Regions from separate parts of the Amycolatopsis sp. PS_44_ISF1 genome, predicted to be linked through region 1. Evidence: riboswitches for the same ligand, from Rfam matches in the RefSeq annotation. Region 1 holds a riboswitch; each other region holds the start of a gene.
What was found. Region 1 has a riboswitch for S-adenosylmethionine ahead of NYF13_RS28750 (aminotransferase class V-fold PLP-dependent enzyme). Riboswitches for the same ligand answer to the same signal wherever they lie in the genome.
Positions count from the first base shown of each region.

Region 2: another riboswitch for S-adenosylmethionine. It lies ahead of NYF13_RS10545 (ATP-binding cassette domain-containing protein); the one in region 1 lies ahead of NYF13_RS28750 (aminotransferase class V-fold PLP-dependent enzyme).
Region 3: another riboswitch for S-adenosylmethionine. It lies ahead of thrC (threonine synthase); the one in region 1 lies ahead of NYF13_RS28750 (aminotransferase class V-fold PLP-dependent enzyme).

Region 1 is NZ_JANUXO010000003.1:525,779-535,284, forward strand. It holds gene ileS (isoleucine--tRNA ligase) at 1-1,587, shown strand, start outside; gene NYF13_RS28740 (penicillin-binding transpeptidase domain-containing protein) at 1,725-3,356, shown strand; gene NYF13_RS28745 (potassium/proton antiporter) at 3,552-5,030, shown strand; SAM riboswitch class IV at 5,185-5,299, shown strand; gene NYF13_RS28750 (aminotransferase class V-fold PLP-dependent enzyme) at 5,340-6,710, shown strand; gene lspA (signal peptidase II) at 7,007-7,567, shown strand; gene NYF13_RS28760 (RluA family pseudouridine synthase) at 7,564-8,490, shown strand; gene NYF13_RS28765 (AsnC family transcriptional regulator) at 8,487-9,506, opposite strand, start outside.
Region 2 is NZ_JANUXO010000001.1:2,299,077-2,308,582, reverse strand. It holds gene NYF13_RS10560 (fatty acyl-AMP ligase) at 1-1,397, opposite strand, end outside; gene NYF13_RS10555 (ABC-F family ATP-binding cassette domain-containing protein) at 1,453-3,228, opposite strand; gene NYF13_RS10550 (4-(cytidine 5'-diphospho)-2-C-methyl-D-erythritol kinase) at 3,263-4,231, opposite strand; gene NYF13_RS10545 (ATP-binding cassette domain-containing protein) at 4,437-5,450, opposite strand; SAM riboswitch class I at 5,646-5,752, opposite strand; gene rsmA (16S rRNA (adenine(1518)-N(6)/adenine(1519)-N(6))-dimethyltransferase RsmA) at 5,864-6,706, opposite strand; gene NYF13_RS10535 (transglycosylase family protein) at 6,730-8,112, opposite strand; gene NYF13_RS10530 (TatD family hydrolase) at 8,531-9,364, opposite strand; gene metG (methionine--tRNA ligase) at 9,422-9,506, opposite strand, start outside.
Region 3 is NZ_JANUXO010000003.1:177,775-187,280, forward strand. It holds gene NYF13_RS27160 (helix-hairpin-helix domain-containing protein) at 1-420, shown strand, start outside; gene NYF13_RS27165 (ComEC/Rec2 family competence protein) at 417-2,795, shown strand; gene thrC (threonine synthase) at 2,906-4,171, opposite strand; SAM riboswitch class I at 4,185-4,318, opposite strand; gene holA (DNA polymerase III subunit delta) at 4,453-5,424, shown strand; gene rpsT (30S ribosomal protein S20) at 6,348-6,608, opposite strand; gene NYF13_RS27185 (DMT family transporter) at 6,993-7,856, shown strand; gene NYF13_RS27190 (VOC family protein) at 7,879-8,253, shown strand; gene NYF13_RS27195 (class I SAM-dependent methyltransferase) at 8,266-8,886, opposite strand; gene lepA (translation elongation factor 4) at 8,963-9,506, shown strand, end outside.

The sequences.
Region 1 (9,506 bases):
GAGCTGACCCGGCCCAACCCGGACGACCCGACCGGGCGCTCGACCATGCGCCGGGTGCCCGAGGTGCTCGACGTCTGGTTCGACTCGGGCTCGATGCCCTACGCCCAGGTGCACTACCCGTTCGAGAACTCCGAGTGGTTCGAGCACCACTACCCGAGCGACTTCATCGTCGAGTACATCGGCCAGACGCGCGGCTGGTTCTACCTGCTGCACGTGCTCGCCACAGCGCTGTTCGACCGGCCCGCGTTCCGCACCTGCGTCTCGCACGGCATCGTGCTGGGCTCGGACGGGCAGAAGATGTCCAAGTCGCTGCGCAACTACCCGGACGTGAACGAGGTGTTCGAGCGCGACGGCTCCGACGCCATGCGCTGGTACCTGATGTCGAGCCCGATCCTGCGCGGCGGCAACCTGGTCGTGACCGACCGGGGGATCCGCGACGCCGTGCGCCAGGCCGTGCTGCCCCTGTGGAACTCGTACTACTTCCTGGCCCTGTACGCGAATGCCGAGGGTGTGGAGGGACACTGGCGTACCGATTCGAAGCACTTGCTCGACCGGTACGCGCTGGCGAAGACCCACGAGCTGGTCACCGACGTCGAGTACGCGCTGGACCACTACGACGTGGCCGGAGCCTGCCAGACCGTCCGGGACTTCCTCGAGGTGCTGACGAACTGGTACGTCCGCCGGTCCCGTGATCGCTTCTGGGCCGGCGCGCAGGACGCGATCGACACCCTGCACACGGTGCTCGAGGTGACTGGCCGGGTGGTCGCGCCGCTGCTGCCGCTGACCGCGGAGACGGTGTGGCGCGGGCTGACCGGCGGCCGCTCGGTGCACCTGGCGGACTGGCCGAACTCGCTCGACCTGCCCTCGGACGCGGCGCTGGTGACCTCGATGGACCGGGTGCGCCAGGTGGCGTCCTCGGCGCTGTCGCTGCGCAAGGCGAACAAGCTGCGCGTGCGGCTGCCGCTGGCCCGGCTGGTGGTCGCGGCCGGCGACGTCGAGGCGCTGCGGGAGTTCACCGACATCCTGCGCGAGGAGGTGAACGTCAAGTCCGTGGAGCTGACCACCGACGTGGCCGCGCACGGTTCGGCCGAGGTCGCGGTCAACGCGCGGGCGGCCGGGCCCCGGCTGGGCCGGGACGTGCAGCGGGTGATCAAGGCGGTCAAGGCCGGCGACTGGACCACCGGGCCCGGCGGCGGGGTGCTGGCGGCCGGGATCGAGCTGCAGGAGGGCGAATACGACCGGCGCCTGGTGGCCAGGGACGGCGGCGCGGCGGCCGAGCTGCCCGGGGGCACCGGTCTGGTCGTGCTCGACACCGAGGTCACCGGCGAACTGGCCGACGAGGGGGTGGCCCGGGACCTGGTGCGGGTGGTTCAGCAGGCCCGCCGCGACGCGGACCTCGACGTCGCCGACCGCATCACCCTGGTGGTCGACGCGCCGGAGGCCACGGTCGCGGCCATCCGCGGGCACGAGGAGTTCGTCGCGGCCGAAACGCTGGCCACGGCGGTGTCCTACGGCGAGGCGCCCGAAGGGTTCGAGGGCACGGCCGGGGAAGGCGTGAAGGTGCGCGTGCGGGTGGCCAAGGCCTGATCCGGGCCGTCCCGGCGCTGATCACGAATCGGTGTCGGGACGGTCGCTCAACCGTCGAGTAACACCCCGGTACCCGCGGCGATGGGCAAGCTGGGCCGGGTGCGCGAACGCCGCACCGGCCAGGGGGAGCGTGCGCGGTGAGTCCTGCGGGCAGAAGAAGGGTGCTGATCGGCGGCGCGGTCGCGGTGGTCGCGATCGTCGTGGCGGCGGTGGTGCTGCTCAGCGGTGGTGATCCGGCTCCGGCGGCGTCCTCGCACCCGGAGGAGACGACCGTCTCCGGGGTACAGGCATCCGACCCGGCTTCGGCGGCGAAGCAGTACTTGAGGGCCTTCGCCTCGGGCGACGCCGACACCGCGAGCCGGCTGACCGACGACCCGCCCGGCTCGGCCGCCGTGCTGCGCGACGCCTGGTCCACGCTGAAGCCGGCTGGGGTGCGGGCCGAACTCGGCCCCGTGGGCGCGGCCACCGGGCCCAAGGCGACCGCGGCGTACACCACGACCTGGACGCTCGCGGCGGGCCGCGTGTGGTCCTACGACGGCACGTTCGACGTGGTCCGGTCCGGTTCGCAGTGGCGGGTGCACTGGACCCCCGCGGTGCTGGAGCCGAAGCTGGAGGCCGGGCAGCGCCTGGTCGTCGCGACCGCGGCGGCGGAGGCGCCCGCGGTGATCGACCGCGACGGCAAGCCGATCCTGGTGACCGGCCCGGGCGGCCCGCACGCGGCCGGCGGCGCGGCGTTCCCGCTGCTGTCGTCCGCGCTGACCGGGCAGGTCCACGCCAGCGCTTCGGACTCGTTCGCGGTCGAGCGGGTGGACACCTCGGGCCGGAGCCTGGAGACGCTGTTCGGCAAGACCACCGGCGGGTTCGAGGCGCTGAAGTCCACGCTGAGCGTCGGGGTGCAGTCGGCGGCGCAGTCGGCCGTGGACTCCTTCGGCGGCAAGGCGGTGATCGTGGCGATCCAGCCGTCGAACGGCGGGATCCTGGCGGTGGCGCAGAACGCCGGGGCCGGGACCGGGCCGTCCGCGCTGAGCGGGCTGTACGCGCCGGGCTCGACGTTCAAGATCGCCACGGCGACGGCCGCGCTGGAAGCCGGGACCGCGACGCCGGACGCGGCCCTGCCCTGCCCGCTGACCGCGCGGATCGGTACCCGGACCCTGTCCAACGAGGACTTCGACCTGGGCACGGTGCCGATGCACCGCGCGTTCGCGAAGTCGTGCAACACCACGTTCGGCACCCTCGCCTCGCAGCTTCCGGCCGACGGGCTGGCCAACGCGGCCACCCAGTTCGGCCTGAACGCGGACTTCGACATCCCCGGCATCGCCACCGAGACCGGCGAGGTGGTCCCGGCCCAGGGCGCCGACGAGCAGGTCGAGGACGGGATCGGCCAGGGCACGGTGCAGGTCAGCCCGTTCGGCGAGGCGCTGATGGCGGCGACGGTGGCGGCGGGCCGGGCCGTGACCCCGCGCCTGTGGACGGACCCGGACCGGGCGACCAAGGTCTCGACGCGGTACAGCGCGCCGCCCGCGGGCGTGCTGGCCTCGGTGCGCTCGATGATGCGCGAGGTGGTCACCGGCGGCACCGCGACCGGGCTGGCGCGCTCCGGCACCGTGTTCGGCAAGACCGGCACCGCCCAGTTCGGCTCCGGCGCCGAGGCCCACGGCTGGTTCACCGGCTACCGCGGCGACCTCGCCTTCGTGGTCTTCCTGGAGGGCGCCAACGATTCCGGCCCCGCCGTCACGCTGGGGGCGAAGTTCCTGGCCGGGGTGAAGTAATCCGTCGAACGGGTGACGGCGGCCCGTGGGCCCCGCGACCGGCAGCGTTCGCCACGCTCGGCGTCCGGCTCACGACGCTCGGTACCGGGAAGACGCCCTAGCACGCCACTTGTCCGAATTATCCGGTGGTACACGAAGGAGTGAGTACCCCCGCTCACTATTCTGGACTCCGGCGGAGACCGGAGGGAGCGGAAGATGGACCAGCTTCCCGTGCTCCTGGGGATCGGCGGTGTGGTGCTGCTGGCGTCCGTCGTGGCCGTGCGCGTCTCGATCCGGCTCGGCTTCCCCTCGCTGCTGCTGTACCTCGCGATCGGCGTGCTGCTCGGTGAATCCGGGCTCGGCATCCGGTTCGACAACCCCGGCCTGACCCAGTCGCTCGGCCTGGCCGCGCTGGTCATGATCCTCACCGAAGGCGGGCTGACCACCCGGTGGCCCGCGGTGAAACCCGCGCTGGCGCGGGGAATCGCACTGTCCACAGTGGCTGTCGTGCTGAGTGTCGCGATCACCGGCGCCGCGCTGCACTGGCTGCTGGGCCTCGACTGGCGGCTCGCGCTGCTGTGGGGCGCGGTGCTCGCCTCGACCGATGCCGCGGCGGTGTTCTCCGTGCTGCGCTCGGCCGGGGTGGGCAAGCGGATCGTCGGCACGCTGGAGCTGGAATCGGGCATCAACGACGCGCCCGCCTACATCGCCGTGGTGGTGCTCGCCTCGGGCGAGGCGGTGGACTGGTCGCTGCCGCTGCTGGTGGTCTACGAGCTGGTCGCGGGCCTGGGCATCGGGCTGCTGTTCGGCTGGCTGGGCGCGATGGCGCTGCGGCGGGCGGCGCTGCCGGCCACCGGGCTGTACCCGCTCGCGACGGTCGCGGTGTGCGTGCTGGCCTACTCCTCCGGGCAGCTGGCGCACGCCTCGGGCCTGCTCGCCACCTACGTCGCCGGCCTGGTGCTGGGCAACTCCCGGCTGCCGCACCGCTCGGACACGCTGTCGTTCGCCGAGGGACTGGGCTGGCTGGCGCAGATCGGCCTGTTCGTGCTGCTCGGCCTGTTCGCCTCGCCGAGCCGCCTGCTGGAAACGCTGGTGCCCGGACTGGTCGCGGGCGCGGTGGTGCTGCTGCTGGCCCGGCCGCTCTCGGTGGTGCTCTCGATGCTGCCGTTCCGCCTGCCCTGGCGGGAGCAGGCGTTCCTGTCCTGGGCCGGTCTGCGCGGGGCGGTGCCGATCGTGCTCGCGATGATCCCGCTCTCGGAGGGCGTCGGTGGGGCCGAGCAGCTGGTGGACGCGGTGTTCGTGCTGGTCATCGTGCTGACGCTGCTGCAGGGTGCGACCCTGGGCCCGTTCGCCCGCTGGCTCGGCCTGGCCAAGCCGGCCGAGGCCCACGAGATCGAGGTGGACGCCGCCCCGCTGGACGAGCTGGGCGCAGAACTGCTGCAGGTGCGCATCCAGAAGGGCTCGAAACTGCACGGTGTGTACATCTCGGAGCTGGGCCTGCCGCCCGGCGCCACGGTCAGCCTGATCGTCCGCACCGGCGCCGGCTTCACCCCGCAGAAGACCAGCCGGCTGCAGGTCGAAGACCAGCTCCTGGTGGTCACCACGGCGAACGTCCGCGACGCCGTGGAGCGCCGCATCCGCGCCGTGGACCGCGCCGGTCGCCTGGCCCGCTGGCGTGGCGAAGACGGCCGCTGAAGGGGACGAAACCCCGGCGTGGAGCGACCACCGTCGTGGCCTGGGCCGCGCGAAGCGTCGCGCACGTGACTCCTGCGCCGAACGTGTGAGCGCGGTCTCAGATCGCGGGACGGGTCTGGCTCCGGGCCGCTCCGGTCGGTTACCTTCGAAACCAGGTCATGAGTGCCAGCGCGAAGCCCCGGCTCGCTGGCCGGCAACCCTCCTACCGCGGTGGGGTGCCCCGGGTGAGGACCAGGCCGGTCGCGTGGTGCGGCAGGCAAGCGCGGGCCCCTCGCCGGGGGTCCCCCGGACTGCCGAGGAGGCACTCCCATGACTCTCGCCCTCGATCGCACCTCCACCGAAGCGCCCGGCGCCTTCAGCTCCGCCGTCCCCGAAACCCGTGCGCCGCAAGGGATCCCGGCCGTCGCCGGCGCGAGCCTGCGGGTGCCGCTGGTGACCGGCGGCGACATCGGCTACGCGAACCTCGACCACGCCGCGAGCGCGCCCTGCCTGCAAGCCGTGCGTGCGGCCGTGGACGAGTTCTTGCCCTGGTACGCGAGTGTCCACCGCGGCGCGGGCTTCGCGTCGCAGGTCTCGACGCGGCTGTACGAGCGCACTCGAGACATCCTTCGCCGTTTCGTCGACGCGCGCGCCGCTGACACCGTCGTGTTCACGCGCAACACCACGGATTCCTTCAACCTCCTGGCCCGCGCTGTGCCGCCGAACACCTCCGTGGTCGTGTTCGACACCGAGCACCACGCCGCGCTGCTGCCGTGGCGCGGCCGGAACGTCCGCCGGGTCGGCCTCCCGCGCACGCGGCTCGCGGCAGTGTCCGTTGTGGACGAAGCGCTCGCGGACTGCCCGCCGGGCCCGCGGCTGGTGGTGGTGACCGGGGCGTCCAATGTGACCGGTGAGCTGCTCCCGGTGGCCGAGATCGCCGCTGTGGCGAGGAAGCACGGCGCCCGCATCGCGCTCGACGCCGCGCAGCTCGCGCCGCACCGCCGGATCTCGCTGCGGGAGCTGGACGTGGACTACGTCGCTCTGTCCGGCCACAAGCTGTACGCGCCTTTCGGCGCCGGCGCGCTGATCGGTCGCGCGGACTGGCTGCGCGCTGCTCCGCCGTACCTCGCGGGCGGCGGCGCGACGAAGCTCGTCACCGAAGAAGCCGTGGTCTGGAATTCTGGCCCCGAGCGCCACGAAGCAGGCTCGCCGAACACCGTCGGCGTGTACGCGCTCGGCGTCGCGTGCGAGCAACTGGCCGCGCGGTGGGACGCCGTCGGCGAGCACGAAGCCGAACTGCTGGAGCGGCTGCGCAAGGGCCTGTCCGGTATCCCCGGCTGCGCCGAACTGCGGCTGTTCGACGCGGCCGTCGACCGCGTCGGCACGGTGAGCTTCGTCGTCGACGGCTTCGAACCCGGCTGGCTCGCCGCGGTCCTGTCGGCCGAGTACGGCATCGGTGTCCGCGACGGCGCCTTCTGCGCCCACGTCGCCACGAAGCGCCTGATCGGCGTCGCGGGCGGAGACGGGCAGCAGGCCGTGCGCGTCAGCCTCGGCCTCGGCAGCACGGCTGAGCACGTCGACCGCCTGGTGCTCGCCCTGCGTCAGATCGCCGCCCGCGGCGCACGCTGGCAGTACGCCAAAGTGGACGGCCGCTGGGCGCCGGTCGGGGACCCGCGCGAGCTGCCGCCGTTCTGCGCCTGAGCCTCCACTCCCGAGGCCCGGGGGAGGGCGGAGGGGGTTCGTGCTGATCGCCTCCACGGTGTTCGCGGAGGTGGCTCTGCTCTCGTCCGCTGACGTCGTGCGGCGGGGTTCACCGGGTTCGCGGGTCCGCGAAGAGGGGTCCGCGGCCTGCCGCCGGGACCACCTGAGCCCGTAACGTGGACAATGGGCGGGTGAGCACCGAGCCCTCCTCCTCCGAACCCGACCTCGCGCGGCCCGCTGAGCCGGCCGAGGCCGGAGATCCCGCCGAGGCCCCCACCCCGGCCCCGGCCGAGGCCGTGGCGCCGCCGGAGCCCGAGACCGGGCCGGCCGCCCCGCTGCCCAAGCGCCGGGTCGGGCTGGTGTTCGCCGCGGCCGTGCTGCTCTGGGCCATCGACCTGGTGACGAAGAACCTGGTGGCCGCGAACCTCGAGGGCAAGGAGCCGGTCCGGATCCTCGGCGGGCTGATCTACCTGCAGGTGATCCGCAACCCCGGCGCCGCGTTCTCCATGGCCACCGGCATGACCTGGGTACTGGCCCTGGTCGCGGCGGCCGTGGTGGTGGCGATCGTGTGGCTTTCGCGGCGGCTGCGCTCGGTCGGCTGGGCGATCGGCCTCGGACTGGTGCTCGCGGGCGCGCTCGGCAACCTGACCGACCGCGTCTTCCGCGCCCCCGGCCCGCTGCGCGGCCACGTCGTGGACTTCATCTCGGCCTTCGCCCCGAACGGCGAGGGCTTCGCCATCTTCAACATCGCCGACTCGGCCATCTGCTGCGGCGGGGCGCTGATCGTCCTGCTGTCGCTGCTCGGCAAGGACTACGACGGCACCTCGACCCGGACCAAGAAGGAGGAGGCCGCGTGAGCGCCCGGCTGCTGCCCGTTCCCGACGGGCTCGACGGCATGCGCGTCGACGCCGGGCTGGCCAAGCTGCTCGGCCTGTCGCGCACGGTCGTGGCCGAGCTCGCGGCGGCCGGTGACGTGCTGCTGGACGGCCGGCCCGCGGGCAAGTCCGACCGGCTCGCGGCCGGCGGGCTGCTGGAGGTGACCCTGCCCGAGCCGGCCAACCCGGTCGAGCTGGTGGCCGAGCCGGTGGCGGGCATGCGGATCCTGCACGACGACGAGGACATCGTGGTGATCTCGAAGCCGGTCGGCGTCGCCGTGCACCCGAGCCCGGGCTGGACCGGTCCGACGGTGGTCGGCGGCCTGGCGGCCGCGGGGCTGCGGATCTCGACCTCGGGCTCGGCCGAGCGCCAGGGCGTGGTGCACCGGCTCGACGCGGGCACCACGGGCGTGATGGTGGTGGCCAAGAGCGAGCACGCGTACACGGTGCTCAAGCGCGCGTTCAAGGAGCGGACGGTCGACAAGGGGTACCACGCCGTGGTCCAGGGCCACCCGGACCCGACCCGCGGCACCATCGACGCCCCGATCGACCGCCACCCCCGCCACGACTACAAGTTCGCCGTCGTGGCCGGCGGACGACCGAGCGTGACCCACTACGAGGTGGTGGAGGCGTTCCGCGCGGCGTCGCTGGCCCACGTCAAGCTGGAGACGGGCCGGACGCACCAGATCCGCGTGCACTTCTCCGCGCTGCGCCACCCGTGCGTCGGTGACCTGACCTACGGCGCGGACCCGGTGCTGGCGCGCAAGCTGGGCCTGACCCGCCAGTGGCTGCACGCCCGTACCCTGGGCTTCGCCCACCCGGCCGACGGCCGCTGGGTGGAGTTCGAGTCGGATTACCCGGACGACCTGGCCGATGCCCTGAAGCTGCTGCGCGACGAGAACTAACCCTCGACCGCCCAGGTCAGCGTGCGATCGTCCGGTTCGGGCCGTGGGCTCCAGCGGACCGAGACCACGCGGGTGGCGTCGGGCAGGAGGTAGACGGTGTGCCCGCCGAGCGTCTCGCCCGGCCGCACCCCGATCTTGTGCGGTGGCCGCGAGGTGAGCGAAACGGGCGCCTTGCCGATCGCCGCCCCGTCCTCGGTGACCAGTTCGAGGTAGTTGTCGGGCAGCGAAGCGAAACCGGCCGCCCCGCGATTGGTGATCTCGGTGTGCACCACCACGGCCCGCTCGCCCTCCTGCAGCCGGTACCCGGCCGCGCCGAACAGGTAGTCGGCCGGGTCCTGGACCTCGAGCAGCTGCACGGTGAGCTGCTCGCCCTCGAGCCCCTCGGTGGCCAGCACCTCGCCGACCCGCCCGTGCCGCCCCCCGGCCGGCCCGCTCCGCCGCGGTTCGTCACCGCGCGCCCAGGACGCGGTCTGCGGAACTCCCCAGGTGCTCACGAGGGGGTTGAACTGGCCCTGACCCGGGCTTGCGGGATCGGACGGCCCGCCTGGCCCGGCGTACGGTCCCGACCCGGGCGGGCCGGGGTGAGGACCGGAGATCGCGCCGGGCCGAGCCGGGGTCGCGCCAGGGTGGGGGCCGGAGACCGCGCCACCCCCGGACTGTCCACCGTGGACGGTGCCCGGCCACCCCAGCGGCGTCGAAAGGTACGGCTGAGACGCCACCGGCTGTGACTGATGCGCCTGAAGGTACTGCGGTGACGGCGGTTGCTGCGGCGGCGGCATCCGCCCGGCCGGAAAGGGCCCGGACGGAACCGAGCCGGGCGGCACCGACCCGGGTGGCATCGATCCGGGTGGAACCGATCCGCTCGTCGGCGCCCCGGGCATCGGCTGCTGCCCAGCCATCCGTCCCGACCCCGGCTGGTGCGGGCCGCCCTGGTTCCAGGACGTCTGCGGTGACTCGGCCCAGGACGGCGGTGCCGCCGAGATCGCGGCCCGCAGCCCGCCGGGGTCGCTCTCGAC
Region 2 (9,506 bases), on a different contig from region 1:
GTGGCCGCGCGTTCGATGTCGGTCGGGTAGAGGTTGCGGCCGCCCATGATGATCACGTCCTTGCGCCGGCCGCAGATGACGATCTGGCCGTCCACCAGGTAACCGAGGTCGCCGGTGTCGAGCCAGCCCTCGGCGTCCTGGGTGCCGACCGGTCCGTCGACCGTCAGGTAGCCCGGGGTCACGGCCTCGCCGCGCAGCCGGATCTCACCGATTTCCCGCTCGCCGAGCCGGTGGCCCCGGTCGTCGACGATCGCCGCTTCGAGGCCGTCGAGCGGGCGGCCGAGCACCGCGAACGAGCGCACCGAGTCGGTCCCGCGCCGCGGGTCGCCCTCGGGCACCGGCACGGCGCGGTTGCCGGACTCCAGCGCGCCGGCCTCCACCACGTCGAGCGTCAGTCCGGTGAACAGCGGCGCGAACGAAACGGCCAGGGTCGCCTCGGCCATGCCGTAGGCCGGGAACACGCACTCGGCCGGCATCTTGAACCGGGCCCCGGCCTCGACGAACGTCTTCACGGCGGTCTCGTCGACCGGCTCCGCGCCGTTCAGCGCGATGCGCAACGTGGACAGGTCGTACGCCCCGTCGTCGTCCACGCGCGCCATGCGGCGGCCGACGATGGCGTAGGCGAAGTTCGGCGCCGCCGTGGTGGTGCCGCGGTACTTGGTGATCAGCTCGGGCCAGATCAACGGGCCGGACAGGAACTCCACCGGCGTGATCTTGACCAGCTCGACGCCGAAGGTCATCGGCACGGTCAGGAAACCGACCATGCCCATGTCGTGGAAGGTCGGCAGCCAGGACACCATCACGTCGGTGTCGAAGTCGAACTCGGCGCGCTCCACCATCGCCTTGACGTTGGTGTAGAGGTTGCCGTAGGTGATCCGCACGGCCTTCGGCTCGGCGGTGGACCCGCTGGTGAGCTGCAGCAGCGCGGTGTCGCCCTCGGCGGTGGGCACGATCTCGGCCAGCGGTTCGCCGCCGGCCAGCTCGGTGATCAGCCGGTGGTCGATGCCCTTCTCCGCCAGCACCGGGGCGAGCTGGTCGAACGGCTCGCCGAGCACCACCAGCTCCGCGCCGATCATGCCCAGCACCTTGACCGTGTCGTCGGCCCACTCGGCCAGGTCGGTGCGCGGGGTGGGCTGGTGCAGCATGGTCACGCTGCCCCCGGCCAGCCAGACCGCCTGCACCATGGGCGCGATCAGGGAGGGCGCCGCGGCCAGCACCGCCACCGCGCTGCCCGGCGCCAGACCACCGGCGACCAGCGCCCCGGCCACCCGCAACGCCTGCTCGTGAACCTCGGCCCACGTCCGTCGCACCGGTTCCACTGGCTCCCCGGTGACCATGCCCCGCTGCTGACCTCGCCCGGCCGCCGTGCCGACGAGCGTGTCCACGAACCGACTCATGGGCGTCAGATTACTGTCTGGTTGTCAACGCCCGCCCGCGTGGCCGGTCCGCCGGTCATTCGGCCGCTTCGGAGGTCTCCAGCCAGCGCGCCTCGACGTCGTCCTTCTCCGCCTGGAGCGACTTCAGCTCAGTGTTCAGCTCGATCAGCTTCACCGGGTCCGTAGCCGCTTCGGCCAGCGCCGCGTGGATCTTCTCCTCCCGCGAGGAGAGCTGGTCGAGCTTGCGCTCCAGCCGGCCCAGCTCCTTGCGCGCGGCCCGCACCTCGGCGGCGTCGCGCTTGGCCTCCGCCTTCGCCGGGGCGGCCCCGGCCGCTTCACGGCGCGGCGCGGCCTCGCGGACCTTCAGCCGGCGGTCCAGGTACTCCTCGATCCCGCCGGGCAGATCGGTCACCGCGCCGTCGCCGAACAGCGCGACCGTGGTGTCGCAGACCCGCTCGACCAGGTACCGGTCGTGCGAGACCACGACCATCGTGCCGGCCCAGCCGTCGAGCAGGTCTTCGAGCTGCTGCAGGGTGTCGATGTCCAGGTCGTTCGTCGGCTCGTCGAGCAGCAGCACGTTCGGCTCGGCCATCAGCAGCCGGCACAGCTGAAGCCGGCGCCGCTCGCCGCCGGAGAGGTCGCCGACCGGCGTCCACTGGCGGGCCTGCGGGAAGCCCAGCTTCTCCCCGAGCTGCGACGCGGTCATCTCCTGCTTGCCGAACACCACCCGTCCCGCGACCTGCTCGATCGCCTGCAGCACGCGCAGGTCCCGGGGCAGGTCGTCGAGCTCCTGGCGCAGGTGCGCGAGCGCGACCGTGGTGCCCTGCTTGCGCCGCCCGGTCGAGGACTCGACCTCGCCGCCGAGCAGTTTGAGCAGGGTGGTCTTGCCCGAGCCGTTCACCCCGACCAGGCCGATCCGGTCGCCGGGGCCGATCCGCCAGGTCACGTGGTCGAGCAGCCGCCGGCCGCCGACGTCCACCGTGACGTCCTCCAGCTCCAGCACGGTCTTGCCCAGCCGCCGCTTGGCGAACGCCTGGAGCTCGACGGTGTCGCGCAGCGGCGGCACGTCGGCGATCAGCGCCTCGGCGGCCTCCACGCGGTAGCGCGGCTTGGAGGAGCGGGCCTGCGGGCCGCGGCGCAGCCAGGCCAGCTCCTTGCGCGCCAGGTTCTGCCGCTTCTCCTCCGCGGTCGCGGACAGCCGCGCCCGCTCGGCGCGCGCGAAGATCCAGTCCGCGTACCCGCCCTCGTACTGCTCGACCCGGCCGTGGGCCACCTCCCAGGTGAGGCCCGCGACCGTGTCCAGGAACCACCGGTCGTGGGTCACGACCACCACGGCGGACCGGCGGGCCAGCAGGTGGTCGGCCAGCCAGCGGACCCCCTCGACGTCCAGGTGGTTGGTCGGCTCGTCCAGCACGACCAGGTCCAGCTCCCCGGTCAGCGCGGCGGCGAGCGCGACGCGGCGGCGCTCCCCGCCCGACAGCGTGGCGGTCGGCTGGTCCAGCCCGATCGCGGTGATCCCCAGACCATCCACAATGGACCGGACTCGGGCGTCGGCGGCCCATTCGTGCTCGGCCCCGTAGCGGGCCAGCACGACGTCGCCGACCGTGCTGCCCTCGGGCAGCTCGGTGCGCTGCGTGACCACGGCCATCCGCAGCCCGCGCACGTGGCTCACCCGTCCGGCGTCCGGCTCGCTCAGTCCGGAGAGGACCTCCAGCAGGGTGGTCTTGCCCCCGCCGTTGAGGCCGACCACGCCGATGCGCTGCCCCTCGGCGACGCCGAGGGAAACCTTGTCCAGCAGCGGCTTCACCCCGTAGGACTTGCTCACCGACTCCAGGTTGACCAGGTTGGCCATCCGATCCCTTCCACAGTGGACAGTTGAGGCAGATTCAGGCGTGCACGCGGGGCGGCGTGGTGCGGGGCGCGTCGTCCCCGCCCACCACGCGCGCCCCGGGCACCGGCCCGTGCGCGACGCGCACCGTGCGGCACACCCCGGCGCCGGACAGCTCGGCCGCCACCTCCACCGCCGTCTGCGCGTCCGCGCAGAGGAAGGCGCAGGTCGGGCCCGAGCCGGAGACGCAGCCGGCCAGCGCTCCGGCGTTCACGCCCGCGCGCAGCGTGCGCCGCAGGCCCGGCTGCAGCGAAACCGCCGCGGCCTGCAGGTCGTTGCCCAGCAGCAGCGCGAGCTGGCGCGGGTCACCGGAGGCCAGCGCCTCGACCACCGGGGTGTGCGAGCCGATGCGCGGCGGGTTGCCCTCGGCGCGCAGCCGGTCGAGCTCGCCGAACACTTTCGGCGTCGAAAGGCCCGCGTGGTCGAACGCGAGCACCCAGTGGAACGTGTGGCGCGAAAGCACCGGCACCAGCCGCTCGCCGCGGCCGGTGCCCAGCGCCGTGCCGCCGTAGAGCGCGAAAGGCACGTCGCTGCCCAGCCGGCCGGCGATCGCGGCCAGCTCGTCACGGGTGATGTCGAGCTTCCACAGCGAGGCCAGGCCCACCAGCGTCGCCGCCGCGTCCGCGCTGCCCCCCGCCATCCCGCCCGCGACCGGGATCCCCTTGCGCAGCACGATCCGCACCTTCGGGGCTTCGGCGTCGGCCCGGCCGGCGTACGCGGACAGCTCCCGCGCCGCCCGCCAGGCGAGGTTCGTGGCGTCGGTGGGCACCAAGCCCTCCCCTTCGCCGTAGACCTCGAGCCCGGGATCGTCGGTGGCCACGACGGTGACCTCATCGGTCAGCGACAGCGCCTGGAACACCGTGACCAGCTCGTGGAAGCCGTCCGCGCGCTGATCGCCGACCGCCAGGTGCAGGTTGACCTTGGCCGGGACCCGGACGGTGACTGGAGGAGGAACCACTGCGAGCACCCGCCCAGCCTACGTGGCCGGGCCGATGGGCTCCCCACCAGGAGAAAGCACGGCACCACCCGACGTTCGCGGACCGGGCCGCGCCGGGCGCGAGCACCGGGTCCGGACAGCCGTACCCGCTTTCCGGACAGCCGTCCCGAAATCCCGGACACGAAGGGAGGCCGCCCCGGCCGAACGCTCCGGGACGGCCTCGCGGACCGGTCGATCAGGCGGCGGCGACCGCCTGCGGGCCACGCACCGGGTGGGTCACGTGGGCGCCGCGGTCGGCGATCCAGGCCAGCGCGGCGTCCGCGCGCTCACCGCGGACACCGAGGCGGAAGCGGCCGATCGGGGTGTCGCCGATGCGGGTCAGACCACCGCCGATGGTGGCCAGCTCGACGTCGAAGCGGCCGGCCGCTTCGGGCAGCAGCGCGCCCACGGAGGCGAAGCCGATCAACACGACGTCGGCCGCGCGGTCGTACTTCGCGGTCTGCGCGCGGGTGGTCTCGATCGCGGGCAGCACCGCCTGCGCGGTCCAGCTCTCCGGCGAAGCGATCAGGTCGAGCACCGTGCCGCGCTCGAGGATGACGCCCTGGTCCAGCACCGCGACGTCGTCGCAGACCCGGCGCACCACGCCCGCGTCCTGCGTGGTCACCAGCACGGTCACCCCCAGCTCGGCGCGCGCCCGGTCGAGCACGGCCAGCACCGCACCGGCCTCCTCGGGGGCGACGCCCGCGGTCGGGTCGTCGGCGAGCAGCACGGCCGGACCGGCCGCCAGCGCCTTGGCGACGGCGACGCGACGACGCTGCCCGTCGGTCAGCTCGCCCGGCCGCTGGCCGGCCCGGGCGGTCAGGCCGGCCAGGTCGAGCAACGAGCCGACGCGGCTGCGGCGCTGCGGGCCGTCGACCCCGAGCTGCTCCAGCGGGGTCGCGATGTTGCCGGCCACGGTGCGCTCGGCGAGCAGCTCCGGCTTGGTCCCCACCACACCGAGCTGACGGCGGACCTCACGCAGCCGCCGTCCGTCGAGGGTGCCGGTGTTGAGCCCGTCGAGCCGCACGACCCCGCGGTCGGGGCGCTCCTGCAGCGCGATGCAGCGGGCCAGGGTCGACTTGCCGGAGCCGGCCGGGCCGACGACGCCGAACAGGGAGCCGGCCTGCACGTCGACACTCACGTCGCGCAGGGCGGACACCGGATTTCCGTTGTGGGGGAAGGATTTGGACACGTTTTCGACAGTGATCACAGGGAGGCTCCAAGCAGGGGCGCAGCACCGTTCACGGGCGCGCCGGGCGTCACCGATTGACCGTCCAAGAAGGACGGTGGTCAAGAAGAGGAGGAGAAGATCAGGCGATGACCGTGGAGCGTCGACACGCACATACCGAGCGGCGACCTTCGTCGACTACGCGCCGCTTGGTGAGCAGGAGCGGCCGGGTGACCCTCTTCATCGGAAACAGCCTCCATCGGTCCTGGCGGTAGCACCTGCCCTGCGGAGGGTGGTTGCTGCGACTTCGGCGAGCCAGGTCTCTCAGTCGCTCGGGATGGACCTACCGAGTAAAGCCGATCCCATTGGGTGAACGCAAGCGCGTTGGTGCACATCACACGAGTGGTGGCGCCCGGATCCAGTCCGGCCGGGGGGCGTGGCCGGGCGGCCGGCGATCAGGCTTGGGCCGCGAGCCGCGCGAAGGCCGTCACGTCCAGTTGCTCGCCCCGGGTCCGCGGGTCGATGCCCGCGGCCGTGAGCAGCTCACCCGCGCGGTCGGCCGAGCCGGCCCAGCCCGCCAGCGCGGCGCGCAGGGTCTTGCGGCGCTGGGAGAACGCGGCATCCACGAGGTCGAACAAGGTCGTGCGGTCGACGTCGGTCACCGGTGTCGCGGACCGCTCGAAGGAGACCAGGGCCGAATCGACGTTCGGCACCGGCCAGAACACGGTGCGGGGCACGGCGGCCACCTTGCGGGCCGGTCCGTACCAGGCCAGCTTCACGCTCGGCACGCCGTAGATGCGGCTGCCGGGGCCCGCGGCCATCCGGTCGGCCACCTCGGTCTGGACCATCACCAGCCCCCGCCGCAGCGAGGGCAGCTCGGCCAGCAGGTGCAGCACCACCGGCACCGCCACGTTGTACGGCAGGTTCGCCACCAGCGAGCCGGGCGCGGCCGGCAGATCGGCGGCCTTGACCCGCAACGCGTCGGCCTCCAGCACGGAGAGCCGGCTCACCGCTTCGGGCGCCCGCTCGGCCGCGGTCCGCGGCAGGCGGGCGGCCAATACGGGGTCGATCTCGACGGCGACCACGTCCGCGCCCGAATCCAGCAGCCCCAGCGTCAGCGAACCCAGCCCGGGCCCGACTTCGAGGACCACGTCACCCGCGCCCACCCCGGCCAGCTCGACGATGCGGCGAACCGTGTTCGGATCGTGCACGAAGTTCTGCCCGAGCTTCTTCGTCGGGCGGACGTCGAGCTCGGCCGCCATCCCGCGGATCTCGACCGGTCCCAGCAGTTCAACCACCGGGAGAGCCTACCCAGCGGGGCTCAGGCCTTGTTGCCGCAGCCCCAGGCGCCGTACCCGCCCCGGGCGTCGCGGACCTTGTTCGCGATGTCGATCTGCTGCTCGCGGGTGGCCAGGTTGGCGGTCGGCGCGTACTGCTGGCCGCCGTAGGCGTTCCAGGTCTGCTTGTCGAACTGGAGGCCGCCGTAGTAGCCGTTGCCGGTGTTGATCGACCAGTTGCCGCTCGACTCGCACTGCGCGATGCGGTCCCAGGCCGAGGTGTCGCCGATGGCCGGGGCCGGCGGCTTCTTGCTGCCGACCTTGATGATCTTCGGCTTGGCCTCCTGCAGGACCTTCTCCGAGACCTGCTCGCGCGAAACCTCTTCGCCGTTCTTCTTGGTGACCTTGTAGGTGACCATCTTCGAACCCGGGGTGCCCGGGTCATCGACCGACTGCTGGCCCTTGAGCTGCGTCGGGTCGTCGACCTTCTGCACGTCGGGGTCGATGGTCTCCTGCTGGTTGACCATCGAGACGCCCATGCGGCTGACGTGGACCTCGGCCCCGTCCTTGAGCGAAACGTCCAGACCACCGTCGACCGCGTCGTCCGGGCCGAGGTTCAGCTTGAGGTCGGAGACGAACTCCTTGGTGCTCACCGCGGTGGTGGTGACCGGCTTCGGCGCGTTCGTGCCGTCGTAGAGCGTGATGTGCTTGAGGGTCTTGACCTGCACGGTCGAGCCTTCGAGCGAAAGCTGGCCGCTGGAGGGCATGGAGGTCCAGGCCCCCTTGGCGACCAGGTCGGCCAGGCCCAGCTGGTTCATCGCGTCGCCCAGGCTGCTCGCGCGGACCCAGGAGGAGCGCGAGACGCCGTCGACGACCAGGTTCAGCTGGCGGCCGCGCTCGAGCTTGATGACGCCGCCGTCGCCGACCTCGGCCTGCGGGGAGGGCGAGAGCGAGTCGTGCGCGCCGACCGAGAGCCCGGCGTCCTCCAGGACCTCGCCCACGGTGTCGCCGTAGCTGTGCACGGTGCGCTGCTGGCCGTCCACGTCGACCGTGACGCTCTTGTTCATCGCCAGCGCCGCGGCCCCGCCGCCGCCGACGGAGATCAGCACGGCCAGCACGGCGCCCTTGAGGAACCGGCGCTTCCAGGTGCGGGTGGCCTCGATCAGGCCGTCCTCGACGGCGACCTTCTGGGTCTGCGGCGTCGCGGTGCGGTCTTCGGCCACCTCGTCCGGCAGGACGAGCGGCGGGAGCATGGTGGTCTCGGCGTTGATCAGCCGGATCAGCTCGTCCACGTCGACGTCGATCTCGGCCATCAGCAGGTCGGCGTCGGGGCCGAGGGCGGCCAGCACGTCCTGCTCGGTGACGTGCAGCTCGTCGGAGAAGTCCAGGTGCCCGTAGGCGGTGTCCTCGAGCTCGCGGTCGAGCACGGCCACGGGGGCGGAAGCGAAGAAGGTGTCCTCGGTGCCACGGCGCGAGACGCCCGGCCTACTACCAGTCACTTGGGTCGTTCCCTTTCCCGGGCCGGGCGTGTCTCCACTCCCGGCCTTCGTCGCGACACGCCAGACGACGCGCCTCTCAAGTCCGACACCCCCAGTCAGCGCCATCGTCACGGGTCCGGACCGTACCGGCCGCGGTCCCGCTTCCCCGACGTGCACTGACGTGACTGTGGGCGTATCGGCCGGCTCCGCTTCCGCGGTGCCGACCGGCACGATCACGGGACAGTAACGGAGGTGAGCGGGTTGCGCAAACACCCCCCGGAGTGTCGTGACCTGTGTCACTCATCAGGTGGACGAATCGGGAGACCCGAATGTCGCAATGCGTGGAACCGGTTGTCACGCTGGGAGATCACGCGCCATCGGCCGGGAGCCGGAACAGCCGCTCGGCCGTGGTCCGGACCGCTTCGGCGACCTCGTGGACGCCTTCGCCCCTCAGCGTGGCGAGGTGGCGGACGGTGTACGCGGCGCAGTACGGCTCGTTCGGCCGCCCGCGGAAGGGATGGGGGGTCAGGAACGGCGCGTCCGTCTCGGCCAGGTACTGACCCGCCGGGCAGATCCGCGCCGCCTCGTGGAGGCCGCGGGCGTTCTTGAACGTGACGGTGCCGGCGAACGACAGCACGTAGCCGGCGTCGAGGCAACGGCGCGCGATGGCCTCGTCGCCGGAGAAGCAGTGGAAGACGACGTCGTCCGGCGCACCCTCTTCGTCCAGGATGCGCAGCACGTCCTCGTGCGCCTCGCGGTCGTGGATCATCAGCGGTTTGCCGATGCGCTTGGCCAGGTCGATGTGCCAGCGGAACGCGTCCTGCTGGGCGTCGTGCGGCGAGTAGTCCCAGTAGTAGTCGAGGCCGGTCTCCCCCACCGCGACCACCCGCCCGGCCGCGGCCAGACGCTCCACTTCGGACCGTTCGGCCGCGCCGAAGTCCTTGGTGCGCGTGGGATGCACGGCGACGGCGGCGAACACCCGGGCGTCCCAACCGGCCGCGTCCACGACCCACCGGGCCGAGGCGAGGTCGTCGGCGACCGTGACCACCCGGGCCACCCCGGCCCGTTCGGCGCGGTCGACCATGGCCGTGACGTCGGCCGGGGTGGCGGCCCCGCAGGCGTCGAGGTGGGTGTGGGCGTCCACGACCGAGGCGGGCAGGCGGTCCGGGATCGGCGGCAGTTCTCGCTTCTGGTCACCCATGCCGCGAAAGATACCCGGGGGTGTCCGGGCCGATCCGGACCGGACACCACCGGGGCATCACCTGACGATCGGGGCCCACTCCGGGCCGGTCTCGCCGAGCTCGGGGTCGAGCTTGGTGAACAGCGGCGTCGGCTTCTGCAGC
Region 3 (9,506 bases), 350 kb from region 1:
GGAAAGCTCGTCATCAGCGTGGTCGGTCACGTGCGCAACCCCGGGCTGATCAAGGTCCCGTCCGGCTCACGGGTCGACGACGCGGTGCGCGCCGCGGGTGGCGCCGTGCCGGGTACCGACCTGACCGGCCTCAACCTGGCCCGCAAGCTCACCGACGGCGAACAACTGGCGGTCGGCGTGACCGCGGCGGCCCCCTCCGGCGCGGCCGGCGCCGCTGCGTCCCCCGGGAAGGTCGACCTCAACTCGGCCACCCCCGAGCAGCTCGACACCCTGCCCGGGGTCGGCGAAGTCACGGCCAAGCGCATCGTCGACTGGCGCACCCAACACGGCGGCTTCGCCAGTGTCGAACAGCTCCGCGACGTCGACGGCATCGGCGCGAGCAAGTTCGACAAGCTGCGGGAGCAGGTGAGCGTCGGATGACCGGGCCCGAGGTCGTCCCGGCTTGGCGAGACCCGGACTTGCGCCTGGTTCCGGCCGCGGTGGCCGCCTGGGGTGGAACGCTCGCCGGGCTGCGGCTGGGCTGGTGGGCCGCATTGGCGACCGGCGCGGTGGCGGTGGTCCTGTCGGTGGTCCTGCTGGTGCGAGGCCGGTCGCGGTGGCTGGGAGCCGCCGGCGCACTCCTGCTGCTCGGGCTGATCGTGGCCGGGCCCAGCGCGCTGCGGATCCGGGCGGCTGAGCGGGACGCGCTCGGGACGGAGGCGCGGCAGGGGCGAACCGCGGTGGTGCGGGTGGAGGTCAGCGAACGGCCGCGGCCGATCCACCGCGCGGGATACGCCGACCAGCAGGCGGGAACCCGTTCCGTGGTCGTCGAAACCCTGGTGCGATCGGCCACAGTGGACGGTCGACCGGTTGCCTCCAGCGGGCGCCTGCTGGTGCTCGCGCCCACGGCCGGGTGGGCGGGCTTGCTACCCGGGCAGGGGGTGACGGTGTCCGGGCGGCTGGACCCGGCGCGCGGCGGCGACCTCACCGTGGCGGTGCTGTTCGTGCGCGACGCCCCGGCCGAAATCGGCGAGGCGCCCTGGTGGCAACGTGCGGCCGCGGCGCTGAGATCCGGTTTGCACCAGTTGTGCACCGTCCTTCCAGACGAACCCGCGGGCCTGCTGCCGGGCCTCGTACTGGGTGACACGAGCACACTCCCGCCTCAGATCGAGCGCGAGTTCAAGGAGTCCGGGCTCACCCACCTGATGGCGGTGAGCGGCGGAAACGTCGCCGTCGTCTGCGGCGCGGTCCTCCTGCTGTTCCGCTTGCTGCGCGCAGGTCCGCGGCTGTCGGCGTTCGCGGCGGGTTCTTGCCTGCTCGGGTTTCTCGTGCTCGTCGGCCCGGCGCCGAGTGTGCTTCGCGCTGGGCTGATGGGTGGGGTCGGGCTGCTCGCGCTGGCGCTCGGCCGGCGCGGGTCTGCCCTGCCTGCGCTTGCCTTCACGGTGTGCCTGCTCGTGGCGTGGGACCCGGCGATGGCCGCGGACTTCGGCTTCGCCCTCTCCGTGTTCGCGACCGCGGGGCTGGTCCTGCTCGCGCCCCGGTGGGCGGACTCCTTGGTCCGGAAGGGAATCCCGGCCGGGTACGCGGAGGGGCTCGCGGTTCCGCTCGCGGCGTTCGTCGTCACGGCTCCCGTGATCGCGGGCATGGCGGGCACGGTGAGCCTGGTTTCGGTGGTCACGAACGTGCTGGCCGCGCCGGTGGTGGCACCGGTGACGGTGTTCGGCGTGCTGGCCACCGTCGTCGGCCCCTGGTGGCCCGGGGCCGGGCGGCTGCTGGTCCACCTCGCCGACCCGGAGGCACGCTGGCTGATCACCGTGGCCCGGCACGGCGCCCGTGCGCCGGGAGCCGCGCTCGCCTGGCCCGGCGGCTGGTGGGGCGGGCTGTGCGCGGCCGCGCTGCTGGTGGTCGTGGTCTTCGCGCTGCGGTTCCGGCGGATGCGACTGCTGGTCGCGGTGGTGCTGGTCGCGGTGCTGCTGACCGTCGTGCCGGCCCGGGTGCTGGCGCCGGGCTGGCCGCCGCCGGGCTGGGCCATGGTGGAGTGCGATGTCGGGCAGGGCGACGCCCTGGTGCTGGCCACGGCCGAGCCCGGGCGGGCGGTGGTCGTCGACACCGGGCCCGAGCCCGGGCCGGTCGACGAATGCCTGCGACGGCTCGGAATCGACCGGGTACCGCTGGTAGTGCTCTCCCATTTGCACGCCGACCACGTCGGCGGGCTGTCGTCGGTGTTCGAGGGCCGGGCCGTCGGGGCGATCGCGGTCGGGCCCGGCCGTGCGCCGGGCTGGGCGTGGCAGCAGGTCTCACGCGAGGCGGCGCAGCACGGTGTGCCGCTGCTGGAACTGAGCCAGGGACAGCGGTTGTCCTGGCCGGGGCTCGCTCTTGACGTGCTCGGCCCGCGTTACGTCACCGCGCGCTCGCCCGCGCTTCAGGACGGCACGATGATCAACAACAGCTCGGTGGTGCTCCGCGCGCAGACCCCGGCGGGCCGGGTCCTGCTGCCCGGTGACGTGGAGCTGGCGGCGCAGGTCGATCTCTTGGCGGAAGGAGCAGACCTGCGGGCCGACGTGCTGAAGGTGCCGCACCACGGATCGAGGTTCTCCCTGCCCGGCTTCCTTTCGGCGGCGGCACCGCGGGCGGCGCTGGTGAGCGTGGGCGCGGGCAACAGCTACGGTCATCCGAGCCAGTCCACTATGGACGTGCTGAAGACCTTGGGCGCGCTGGTGACCCGGACCGATGTGGACGGTGACACCGCGGTCCTGCCCGGGACCGACGGACCCTCGGTCAGCCGCCGGGGCGAGCCCCGTGGGCCACCCCGTTAGCGGGCTCCCCGCCGCGGCAGACCCGGGCTGGGCTGGAGACCGAGGTCTCGTCTCCGGCCCAGCCGGGCTTCACGCTGGGGCTGGCCCGCACGAACGCGCGGGGCCAAGACTCAGAAGCCGAGTGCCTGGCTGACCGCTTCGGCGGACGGGGGAACGGTTGCCTTCGGGCCGACATGGTTCTCGATGGCGTCCAGCGTCTTGAGACCGTCGCCGGTGATGAGCAGCACGGTCTCGGCGTCGGGGTCGAGCTTGCCGGTCTCCACCAGCTTCTTCGCGGTGGCGACGGTGACACCGCCTGCGGTCTCGGTGAAGATGCCTTCGGTACGGGCGAGCAGCCGGATGCCCTCGACGACCTCCTCGTCGCTGACGTCCTCGATCGAGCCGCCGGTGCGGTTGACCACGTCGAGCACGTACGGGCCGTCGGCCGGGTTGCCGATCGCGAGCGAGCGGGCGATGGTGTCCGGCCTGACCGGCTGGACCACGTCGTGGCCGGCGCGGAAGGCGGCCGAAACGGGGGAGCAGCCGGTGGCCTGGGCCCCGAACACCTTGTACGGGCTGGCTTCCACCAGGCCGAGCTGGCCGAGCTCGCGGAAGCCCTTGTCCACCTTGGTCAGCTGCGAGCCGGAGGCGATCGGGACCACGATCTGCTCGGGGATGCGCCAGCCGAGCTGCTCGGCGACCTCGAAGGCGAGCGTCTTCGAACCCTCGGAGTAGTAGGGGCGGACGTTGACGTTCACGAACGCCCACGAAGCGTGCTCGGCGGCCAGCTGGGTGGCGAGGCGGTTGACGTCGTCGTAGTTGCCGTCGACCGCGATCAGCGCGCCGTCGTACACCGCGGTGGTGAGGATCTTGGCGCGCTCCAAGGTCTTCGGGATCAGCACGACCGACTGCCAGCCGGCCCGCGCGGCCGCGGCGGCCACCGCGTTGGCCAGATTTCCGGTGGAGGGGCAGGCCAGCACCTCGAAACCGAACTCGCGGGCGGCGGCCAGCGCGACGGCGACCACCCGGTCCTTGAACGAGTGCGTCGGGTTGCCGGTGTCGTCCTTGACCCACACCCGCTTGAGGCCCAGGGCCTTCGCCAGCCGGTCCGCGCGGACGAGCCGGGTGCCGCCGGGCTCGGTGTTGGGGATCTCCTCGACGTTCGAGGGGACGGGGAGGAGCTTCTTGTAGCGCCAGATGTTGTTCGGCCCGGCCTCGATGTCCTCGCGGCGCACGCGGCCGAAATCGTAGGCGACCTCGAGCGGGGAGAAGTCCTCGGCGGAGACGAATTCCGGGGCGAGCGGCTGCCGGTGGCCCTCTTCCTTCGACACCAGTTCGACGGCGGGACCCAGGTCCACGGTCTTGCCGGCGGAGGTCTTGCCGAGGGTAACGGTCATCACGAGGTTCCTTTCCTCATCTGCCCCGCCGAAGCGGGCCGGAATTGGCACCGTGGTCGTCAGCTATCCCGCGATCGCGGGATGACAGGCTGTACGCCGGTTGCCGGGGCTTCGTCGGGCCGTTCCCTCTGCCCCTCTGGATGAGCGGTATTCGGTTGTCGGCGCGGCCCTGCCGGGCGCTGCCTCGGCTACACCGTACGACATGGTGATCGCCTCGTGCCATGGTGGCCGCCCACCTCACCGGGACGGCCCGGCCGCCGGACGGGTGAGAGGATGGCCCGGTGACCATCGCCCCCGCGCCGCTCCAGCTCGTCCTCGGCGAGGAAGAACTGCTCATCGAACGGGCCGTCCGGGCCGCGCTGGACGCCGCAAGAACGGCCGATCCCACGGCCGACCTGACCCGTAACCGGGTGTCCGAACTCACACCGCCGGTGCTGGCCGAGCTGGTGAGCCCTTCGCTGTTCAGTGAAGGGCGGGTGATCGTGCTCGATTCGGCGCAGGACATCTCCCAAGACCTGGCCGACGCCGTGCTGGCGTATATCGCTTCGCCGGCGGAAGGCATCGTGCTGGTGGTCGTGCACAGCGGCGGAGGCCGCAGCAAGGCGGCGAAGGCGCTTCCCGCGGCGTTAAAAAAGGCGGGCGCGGAGATCATCGAGTGCCCGAAGCTGACCAAACCAGCCGAGCGCGAAGCGTTCGTGCGCAACGAGGTGCGCCGCTCCGGCGGAAAGATCGACGCCGCGGGCGTGATGGCCCTGCTCGACACCGTCGGCTCGGACCTGCGGGAGCTGGCCTCCGCCGCGACGCAACTGGTCGCCGACTCCGGGGGCGTGGTGGACGAGCAGGCGGTCCGCCGCTACCACACCGGCCGCGCCGACGTGACCGGCTTCGCAGTCGCGGAGAAGGCCGTGTCAGGCGACCGCGGGGCGGCGCTGGAGTCGCTGCGCTGGGCGATGCAGCTGGGCGTCCCGCACGTACTGGTGGCCGACGCGCTGGCCGACGCGGTCCGCACCATCGCCCGCGTCTCGGCCGCCGGCCGCGGCAACCCGAACCAGATGGCCGGCGAGCTGGGCATGCCGCCTTGGAAGATCCGCAAGGCCCAGGGCCAGTCCCGCGGCTGGGGCCAGGACGGCCTCGCCACCGCGATGCGCGTCGTGGCCCGCCTGAACGCCGAGGTCAAGGGCGCCGCCGCCGACGCGGGCTACGCACTGGAACGCGCGGTCACCGACGTGGTCGCCGCCAAGGGCGAACGCTGATCCGTCCGACCCGAGCGGCCCGATCCGCTTCACCGCCCGGCCAAGCCGGTCGTGCCGAGCCGGGTGGGCCTGGCCGGGCCATCGGGGTGAGCTGGGCTGAGCCCGACCGGGCTGGTCGACCGGGCTATTTCGGCTGGCTGGGGCGGGGCTCGGCCGCGCTGGCGCACCGGGCTGCCCGGGCTTTGCCTAGCCGGGCTGACTTACCGAGTTAGCCGCGCCGGGTTGGCTGGGCGAGGATCGGCCGGGCTGGCGTACCGGGCTGCTTGGTCTGGCCGGGCTGGCTTGTCGGGCTGGCTGGGCCAGGGCTCGGCCGGGCTGGTTCAGCGGGCTGCCTGGTCTTGGTCCGGTCGGGCTGACTTACCGAGGTAGTCGCGCCGGGTTGGTCGGGCCGGGTTGGCTGGGCCGGGGCCTCGGCCGGGCTGCCGGGCCCGGCCTGGCAGGGACTTGCCCGAGCCGGCGGCTGGGCTGGGACTGCCCGGGCTGGCGTACCGGATCGGCTGGGCCGAGGCTGGCCGAGTTGGCATACCGAGTTGGCCTGGTCTGGCTCACCGGGTTGACCGGGCCGGACTGGTGGGGCCTGATCGGGCTGACTGGGCTTGGCCGGTCTGGACTGGCTGGTCCGGATGGGGTCGAGCTGGGTGGGCCGGGCCGACGACTCGGCAATCGCGCAGCCCGCTCATCAACGGAGCCCGGTCGTCTGCGGCTGCGCGCTGCTCGCCTTCGGTCGATTCCCGATCTGCTCGCCGATGAGCGGCCCGCCCCCGGCTCAGATCGGTCCTGTCCGCAGGGTGTCCACCGCCCAGCGCGGAGAGCTACCGGCCGCAGGCGCTCCCCAGGTTTCCGATCCCGGCCGACCGGTGACCGGTGAACGCACGAAAAGGGCCCGGCGACCACTGGTCACCGGGCCCTTTTCCGGAGAAAAATCAGAGCGAGTTCACGCGCTTCGCGATCGCGGACTTCTTGTTCGCGGCCTGGTTGGCGTGGATGACGCCCTTGGTCACGGCCTTGTCCAGCTTCTTCGCGGCGTCGCGCTGGGCCTCGATGGCCTTGGCCTTGTCGCCGGAGTCGGCGGCGTCGCGGAACTTGCGGATCGCGGTCTTCACCGAGGAGCGGATCGACAGGTTGCGCTGGCGGGCCTTCTCGTTGGTGGTGATGCGCTTGATCTGGGACTTGATGTTGGCCATGGGGGCGCTCCTAGGTCGGTCTCGGTGAGGGTGCTGCCGCGTCGAAGATCGAAAGTGGCCCCGAGCGCCCATCGAGTGGGCACGGCCGGGTTTCCTCCAGGACGGAATGCCGCACGGCAACAGTGGGAAATGCTAACAGCCCTGCTCCGGGCGCCCGCAGGCGGCCCGCGGGCGCCGGTTCGGCTACGGTGGGAGACGTTAGTGCCTAGGGTTCCGCCGACCGGCCCGCGGCCCGCCCCGCGCGGGCCCACCCCACAACGAGGGCCGGGGGGACTGGTCCGAGCGGCACCGTCGGCGGGTCAAGATGGCCTGCCGTTCATCTGACGGGACAAAAGCCTGGAGGACCCGGTCTTCCGCACGCGCGGAAGACGCCCAAGGGGTCCGGTGAACACCACAGCTCTGTCCCTCGTCCTGGTCGCCGCGTTCCTGCACGCGGTGTGGAACCTCGCGGCCAAGCGCGTCACCTTCGGCGGGCCGCGATTCGTCTGGCTCTACAACACCGTTTCCGCCGTCGTGATGCTGCCGGTGATCGCTGTGGCGCTGGCCATCGAGCCCGAGCGTCCACAGTGGAGCTGGCTGGTCGCCGCCGCGGTCACGGCGGTGATGCACATCGCGTACGGCATCGTCCTCCAGCGCGGTTACGCCGTCGGCGACCTCTCCCTGGTCTATCCCCTCGCGCGCGGCACCGGGCCGTTGCTGTCGGTGCTCTTCGCGGTACTGGTGCTGAACGAGCACCCCGGGGTGCTCGGCCTGATCGGCGCGTTCCTGGTGATCGCCGGGGTGCTGGTGATCAGCGTCGGCGGCGGTACGGCGGACCGGGCCGCGCGTCGTGCCGGGGTCTTCTACGGCGTGCTCACCGGCGCCACCATCGCCGCGTACACGCTGTGGGACGCCCACTCCGTGACGACGCTGGGCGTCCCGCCGCTGGTCTACTTCGGCGGCGGCGCGGTCGGGCAGAGCCTGCTGCTGTCCCGCACGGCCTACCGGGGCCGCGCCGAAGCCGGCCGGCTGTGGAAGGAGCACCGCAAGGAGGTGCTGATCGTCGGGCTGCTTTCACCGGCGGCATACCTGCTGGTGCTCTACGCGCTGCGGATCGCGCCGGTCAGCCTGGTGGCCCCGGCGCGGGAGCTGTCGATCGTGGTCGGCGGGGTCGCCGCGTGGCTGATGCTCGGCGAGCGCAACGCCGTGCGCCGGCTGATCGGCTCGCTGGTGGTGCTGGCCGGGATCGCCGCGATTGCGGTGGCCTGAGCCGCTCGGGTAGGCAGTAGTCATGGAAGTACTGAGCAGCCGGGTGCTGATCCACCCCCGCGACCTGGAGGCCACCACCGCGTTCTACCGCGACACGCTGGGGCTGGCGATCGACAAGGAGTTCCCCGGGGGCATGGTCTTCTTCGCCGGTGGCGGGTCGATCGAGGTGGTCGGGCGGGCCGAGGCCGGGCCGACGCCCGATGTAGCGCTGTGGCTGCAGGTCCGTGACCTGCCGGCCGCGCTGGCCGAGCTGTCCGGGCGGGGGGTCATCCCGGTCCGCGGAGCGCAGCGTGAGCCGTGGGGGCTCGACGAGGCCTGGATCGAAGACCCCGATGGCACGCGCATCGTGCTGGTGGAGGTGCCTCCCGGCCATCCGCTGCGGACCGACCCGCGCTAGCCGGGCGGGCGGTCAAGCGGGCTTTACCGCCTTGAGCTGGGCGGCCAGCGGGGCGAAGCCCGGGGGCTGCCAGGTCCAGGTCTGGAGGTCGGTGAAGCCCGCGGCGGCGGCCTCGTCGGCCAGCTCGTGCCGGGACACCGGCAGCCCCTTCTCGTGCGCCGAAAGCAGCATCCTGCCACCCGGGCGCAGGACCCGGAACAGCTCGGCGAACGCGGCCGCGCGGTCCTCCCACAGCTCCACGTTGTTGACGGTCAGGACCACGTCGGCGGAGGCGTCGGCCGAGCCGGTGCGGGCGGCCGAGCCGTCGCGCAGCTCCACGCGGTTGCCGCAGCGTTCGAGGCACAGGGCGCGCATCTCGGCCGAGGGCTCGACCCCGATGACCTCGCCCGCCAGCCGTCCGGCGGCGTCCAGGCCGATGCCGGGACCCGGGCCGACGACCAGCACGATCTCGTCCGGTTCCAGCCGGGCCAGGTCGACGACGCGGTGTTCGGTGCCGGCGTTGCCGCGCGCCATGACCCACCCGCCGAGGCGCCCGAGCAGGCCGGCGGGGTGGCCGAACGCCCGGTCGAACGCGGTGTCGAGAGTGCCCGTGGCGGTCCGGGGAGCCGGCGCGGGCTGATGCGGAATGCTCATGATTCGAGGTCACCACGAGTCACGGCCGGCTCGCATCGGGGATGACCCCCACCCGCACCCGGAGCTCCATGGGACCATGGAAGGTGGCCAACCCCGATCGACGTTCCCGAGGACCCCACGAGTGACAGCGCCCAAGACGTTCGCCGACACCACCTTCACGCCGCCGGAGCTCATCCGCAACTTCTGCATCATCGCCCACATCGACCACGGCAAGTCGACGCTGGCGGACCGCATGCTGCAGCTCACCGGTGTCGTCGAGGCCCGGGCGATGCGCGCTCAGTACCTCGACCGGATGGACATCGAGCGTGAGCGCGGCATCACGATCAAGGCGCAGAACGTGCGCCTGCCCTGGCAGGTGGGCGGGCAGGACCACGTGCTGCACATGATCGACACCCCCGGCCACGTCGACTTCACCTACGAGGTCTCCCGCGCGCTCGAAGCGTGCGAAGGGGCGATCCTGCTGGTGGACGCGGCGCAGGGGATCGAGGCCCAGACCCTGGCGAACCTGTACCTGGCGCTGGAGAACAACCTCACCATCATCCCGGTGCTGAACAAGATCGACCTGCCCTCGGCCGACCCGGACAAGTACGCGGGTGAGATCGCGCACATCATCGGCTGCG